Regions from separate parts of the Amphritea japonica ATCC BAA-1530 genome, predicted to be linked through region 1. Evidence: predicted binding sites of a transcription regulator. Region 1 holds the regulator's gene; the other holds the start of a gene.
What was found. The regulator sigma-54, encoded in region 1, starts transcription at its own class of promoters, with help from an activator protein. The targets are predictions, from matches to a motif close to TGGCACNNNNNTTGCTNT.
Positions count from the first base shown of each region.

Region 2: a site for sigma-54 is predicted at 1,597-1,614, ahead of fliE (flagellar hook-basal body complex protein FliE). Genes of this name have one in related genera too.

Region 1 is NZ_AP014545.1:3,033,590-3,036,757, forward strand. It holds gene lptB (LPS export ABC transporter ATP-binding protein) at 1-510, shown strand, start outside; gene AMJAP_RS14030 (RNA polymerase factor sigma-54) at 532-2,037, shown strand; gene hpf (ribosome hibernation-promoting factor, HPF/YfiA family) at 2,098-2,388, shown strand; gene ptsN (PTS IIA-like nitrogen regulatory protein PtsN) at 2,399-2,857, shown strand; gene rapZ (RNase adapter RapZ) at 2,863-3,168, shown strand, end outside.
Region 2 is NZ_AP014545.1:643,714-646,881, forward strand. It holds gene AMJAP_RS02965 (DUF294 nucleotidyltransferase-like domain-containing protein) at 1-933, shown strand, start outside; gene AMJAP_RS02970 (3'-5' exonuclease) at 942-1,568, shown strand; gene fliE (flagellar hook-basal body complex protein FliE) at 1,741-2,094, shown strand; gene fliF (flagellar basal-body MS-ring/collar protein FliF) at 2,150-3,168, shown strand, end outside.

The DNA of each region.
Region 1 (3,168 bases):
CACGGCAGAGCACGAAAAGGCATAGGCTACCTACCCCAGGAAGCATCAATTTTTCGTAAACTAAGCGTCCATGATAACCTGATGGCAATCCTGGAAACCCGTAAAGAGTTAAGCCGTAGTGAAAGAAAACAGAAGCTAAACGAGCTCTTGGAAGAGTTTCACATTACTCACCTGAGCAACAGCCTGGGAATGAGTTTATCCGGGGGCGAGAGGCGTCGGGTCGAAATAGCCAGGGCTCTGGCGACTGAACCGACATTTATTTTGCTGGATGAGCCTTTTGCCGGCGTAGATCCGATCTCGGTAAGTGATATAAAACAAACCGTTAAGCATCTGCAAAACAAAGGGATCGGTGTACTGATAACCGATCACAACGTTCGTGAGACTCTGGACATCTGCGAACAGGCTTACATTGTCAGCGAAGGCTATATTCTTGCCGAAGGGTCACCAGAAGATATACTTGCGAACCAACAAGTCAGAGAAGCCTATTTAGGCGATCAGTTCCGTTTGTAACAGGCATATAAGCGACACTCTATGAAACAGGCGTTACAGCTTAAAATTGGTCAGCACCTGACCATGACCCCTCAATTGCAGCAAGCGATTCGCTTGTTGCAATTATCGACGCTTGACCTGCAACAGGAGATCCAGGAAGCACTTGAGTCCAATCCAATGCTTGAGGTAAATGAAGATGAACTCAACGTTGAAATAGCTCCGACTCAAGAGTCTTCTCAAAGTGAACAACCCATCACCGAAAACACGACAAGTGCGACAACTGAGTCAGAAGAGATCCAGGTAGCAGATGGTGACTGGAGCGAGAACATCCCTGAGGAACTATCAACTGACAGTAGCTGGGAAGATACTTACCAAACCGTATCTTCTTCATCATCATCTTCCCATGACTTTTCTGACATGGAGATGGAGTCAAACGATACTGCGGATGAAACCCTTCAGGACCACCTTTCCTGGCAGCTCAATCTCACACCGATGAGTGACGTCGATCAGCTGATCGCCACTAATATTATCGACGGTATTGATGTCGATGGATATTTAACAATTGAGCTGGACTCAATTCTCGAACACTTTCAGGCCCAGAACGAAGAGCTACTCAACAGCATCGAGTTAGATGAAGTTGAAGCGGTACTGCATCGCATACAACAGTTTGACCCACCTGGCGTAGCCGCACGTAACCTGAGTGAATGCCTGGCAATCCAGCTACGACAGTTACCGGGAGAAACAGAGTACCGGGCAGAGGCTCTGAAAATTGTCTCTCAGTATATCCACCTGCTGGGCAATCACGACTATAAGCAGTTGATGCGAAAAGCACGCATACGTGAACCTCAGTTGTTACAAGCAATCAGCCTGATTCAAACACTTAATCCTAAGCCGGGCTCCTCAATTACCAGCTCCCAATCTGAATATGTTATTCCGGATGTACTGGTCTATAAAGAGAACGACGTTTGGCAGGTACAACTAAACCCGGAAGTTGCTCCAAAATTACGGGTCAATGATAGCTATGCGGGTCTGATTCGCAGAGCGGACAACAGCCCCGACAACACCTATTTAAAGAACCACCTCCAGGAGGCTCGCTGGTTTATAAAAAGCCTCTTAAGCCGAAACGACACGCTAATGAAAGTCACCCGTGAAATCATAAAACGGCAGGAAGCATTTCTGGAGCATGGTGACGAAGCGATGCGACCAATGGTTCTACATGACATTGCAGAAGCGGTCGAAATGCACGAATCAACTATCTCGCGGGTTACCACCCAGAAGTTCATGCATACGCCAAACGGAATATTTGAGCTAAAGTATTTTTTCTCAAGTCACGTAACAACGGCCAATGGAGGCACCTGTTCTTCAACGGCAATCCGCGCACTCATTAAGAAACTGGTTGCTGCTGAAAACCCAACCAAACCTTTAAGCGATAACAAGATAGCGCTGCTCTTAGAAGAGCAAGGTATCAATGTTGCGCGCAGAACCATTGCAAAATACCGAGAGTCGCTTAATATTCCGCCTTCTAATGAACGCAAGCGTCTGGTTTAATAGCTTAATATCCATAGGAACCGGGCCATTATCCCGGCATTAAAACACTAGGAGATTACCATGCAGATCAATATCACCGGCCACCACGTTGAACTGACTGATTCCCTGAATGAATATGTTCAGAGTAAATTTGAAAAGCTCGAGCGCCACTTCGACAATATTACTAATGCACAGGTAACTTTAAGCGTTGAGAAGACTCGTCAGAAAGCAGAAGGCGATGTGCATGTTGCCGGCGGCCAGCTATTTGCCTCCGATGTGCAAGAAGATATGTATGCTGCGATTGATGGTTTGATTGACAAACTGGACCGTCAGATCATCAAACATAAAGAAAAGACACGAACTCACAAGTAAATATAACGCCATGCTAATCTCAGAATTATTAGCGCCCTCCGGAGTACTTTGTGCTCTGGAGGGGGGTAGTAAAAAACGTATACTGGAAATTGCCAGCGAGCATATCGCTGAGCTACACCCTGAACTTGACGCTGAAACAGTTTTTGCCGGTCTCATTTGCCGGGAAAGACTAGGTAGCACCGGCATTGGTGATGGCATCGCTATCCCCCACAGTCGACTCGATGCATGCGAGCACGCTACCGCTCTGCTTATTCAGCTTAAAGAGCCTATCGATTTTGACTCAATTGATAGCAAACCTGTCGACCTGTTATTCATCCTTCTGGTTCCTTCAGAAGCTTGCGATCAGCATCTGCAAACGCTGGGAAATCTGGCTGAGCTCTTCAGCCAGCCCGAGTTCCGCAATCAACTTCGCAGCGCTAACTCAGCTGAAAGTCTTTATACCGCAGTGACGGAATTCAAACAGGGCTGACACCAATGAAGCTAATCATCATCAGCGGGCGTTCTGGCTCTGGAAAGTCTACCGCCTTGCAGGCCCTTGAAGATGTTGGCTTCTATTGTATCGATAACTTGCCCGCCCCTCTGCTTCCAGGGCTTGTTAAACAGATCCTCAGCGACCCTGATCACCCGGGCCAGCTTGCTGTCAGTATTGATGCACGCAACCAGCACAGCAATCTAAAACTGTTTCCGGAGATCTTCGCGCAGCTGCGTGAAACCGGTCAGCTTGAGTGCGAAGTTCTCTATCTTGATAGTTCAGAAACCACTCTGTTGAAACGCTACAGT
Region 2 (3,168 bases), 1.4 Mb from region 1:
CTGATAAAGGGGTTAGTGACGCACGGCGTGAAAGCGCGTTTTGCTATGGATCTGATTGCTGCCATGAATGGTCGTGTCATAGCCAAGCTATTTGACTTGATTGTGCCTGCGGATATGCAGCCTCATGTGTGCCTGATTGTCATGGGAAGTGAGGGGCGTGGCGAGCAGATTATGAAGACGGATCAGGATAATGCGCTGATCTATCGTGATGGTTTGCAGTGGCCTGGTATGCAGGAGACGATGCAGCTCTTTACTGAAACGTTGATTTCATTTGGTTTCCCTGAGTGTCCGGGAAATATAATGGTTTCTAATCCTGCCTGGGTTAAATCGATAGGCGAGTGGACGCAGCAGTTAAGTGATTGGTCTTATCGATGCGAAGGCGAGGCGCAGATGAATCTGGCCATTGCGGTTGATGCGCATCCTGTTGCAGGTAATGCGGCGCTGTTTAAGACATCCAGAAACTGGTTTATGCGTCATCTGCAAAATAATGATGTGTTTTTCTCCCATTTTGCTAAAGCGTCATTAGAGTTTGATACGCCGTTAACTTTCTTTGGAAATCTAAAGGATAAAGGTGAGCTGGACGTTAAAAAGGCCGGTATCTTTCCTGTCGTGCATGGCATTCGGGCAATGGCGTTGCAATATAAAATTCTGGAAACTAATACCTTCAAACGGATTGAGGCTTTGGTTGAAATCGGTCAGATGAAGGAAGAGCATGGTCGTGAGCTTGCTGAGGCGCTGGCATTGTTTATTCAGACTCGTTTGAAGCAGCAGGTGAAACGGATTGATGATGCTGAAGATGGAGTAGACCAAACGCCTAATATCCTTGAGCTGTCTTCATTGGATAAAATGGAGAGAGATCTGCTTCGAGATGGCATGCATATTGTCAAAGGCTTTAAAAAGAGTCTGACACTCCGGTATCACCTGGGAGGATAGTACGGAATATGATTATTCCAAGAACAATAAGAAAAATGAAAGAGCGTATGGATCATAAAAATGGACCATATGCGCACCTGTTCACGCCTTATGAAGGTGACGAAGTCGTTTCGCTGGATTGCGAAACGACCAGTTTGAATGTGAAGGAGGGTGAGATTCTTTCAATTGGTGCGGTTAAGATTAAAGGGCGTAAGGTGATGACCAGCGAGCGGCTGGATATTAAGCTTAGGCCACCAAAGAGTCTTACCGGTGATTCCATTAAAATCCATAAGATTCGTGCTGCTGATCTGGTTGATGGTGTTTATATGGATGAGGCGCTGGAACAAGTGCTGGAATTCATTGGTAACCGGCCTATTCTCGGTTACTACGTTAATTATGATGTACGCATGCTGGAGAAATATCTGCGTCCAAGGTATGGCTTTGGTTTGCCAGGCAAGGCGATTGAGTTGTCCCATGTGTATCACGATATTATTAAGTGGCGGCATGTGGGCGGGGATGTTGATCTTCGGTTTGATACGATCTCTAAATGTTTGGATATTCCGATGTTGGAGCGTCATACGGCACTGGGTGATGCGATCACGGTAGCACTGATGTATGTGCGGTTGAATTATGGTGAGCCGCCGAAAGCGGGATAGATTTGATGTCAAAAAACAAACGGGCCTATGGCCCGTTTTTTGCTTTATGTATGGTAGGGATTAAATTTTGACATATGTTTGTGTCATAAAATTGGCGAATAAGTTGTTTTGGTGCTTGCTAAGTGGCGGTTCAAACTTATAATGTCAATATATTGCCATTATTGAGGTGGGTATGATTGAGCGTGCAGATATAAATTCAGTATTGCAGCAGATGCGAGAATTAAAGACGCAGGCTCAACAGGGGCCTTCGCCTGATATGAATCGCCCTCAGGGTATTCGTGCGGTTACTGAGTCTCAGGAGGGCGAAAGCTTTGCTGATATGTTTAAAGGTGCGATTGATGGCATCAATAATTCTCAGGCTCAGGCAAAAAGTTTGGCAACGGCTTATGAAAAAGGCGTTGAAGGTGTCGATCTGCACCAGGTAATGATTAGTATGGAAAAAGCGTCGGTATCATTTCAGGCGCTGACTCAGGTGCGAAACCGCATGGTTTCTGCCTATGAAGATGTTATGAAAATGCCGATCTGATTTGACTGGTCAATATAGAATAATAATTAGCAGTAATATCAGGAAACTGGGCTAGATGGAAAACGCGACAGTACAGACAGGAACAGGTGGTCCGGTAGCTTTCGGCTTTAACCGCTTGGGGTTAGTGCGTCAGTTGGGTCTGATGGTCGGTCTTGCTGCCACTATTGCGATCGGTTTTGCTGTTGTACTCTGGTCGCAGGAGCCCGATTACCGGGTGCTCTACAATAATGTTTCCTATGCTGATGCGAACCAAATTGTTGAGCAGCTTCAGCTGAACGGTATTCCCTATAAATTTGATTCCAGTGGCCACAATATCCTGGTTGCCGATGAGTATTTGCATAAAGCGCGCCTGCGTCTTGCTGCAGAGGGTTATACTGGAGATAACACTGTCGGTTTTGAGCTGCTGGATAAGGAGCAGGGGCTGGGTACCAGTCAGTTCATGGAAAATGCACGCTATCGACGCGGGCTGGAAGGTGAGTTAGCACGTACGATAACCAGTATGCTTTCCGTGCGTAAGGCGCGAGTGCATCTGGCGCTGCCGAAGCAATCTGTGTTTGTTCGAGATCAGCGAAAACCAACGGCTTCAGTATTTCTTGATCTGGTGGCAGGACGTCGCCTTGAATCTATCCAGGTTCAGGCCATAGCGAACCTGATCGCTTCCAGTATTCCTGAGCTGGCCAGTCAGGATGTCACCGTTGTTGATCAGAAAGGACGGTTACTTAATACCCGTGATATGGATACCGACGTAGTGCTAGCGGCAAAACAGCTGGAATACACTCGCCGGATTGAAGAGACGCTGGTGAATCGGGTAAACAGTATTTTGCAGCCGGTTGTCGGCGTTGGGCGTTATCGTGCAGAGGTATCGGCGGATATCGATTTTACTGCCGTGGAACAAACTGATGAGATCTATAATCCAGACTTGCCTGCCTTGCGCAGTGAGCAAACAATGGATGAGAGTACTTCGGGGCAGGGGGCTGCTTCCGGAGTGCCTGGTTCTCTCTCAAATCAACCTCCGGGTGCTAGTTCGGTGCCTGAGGTTGTGAATGGGTTGCCAGTTCAGGGTGAGGGGGTTGT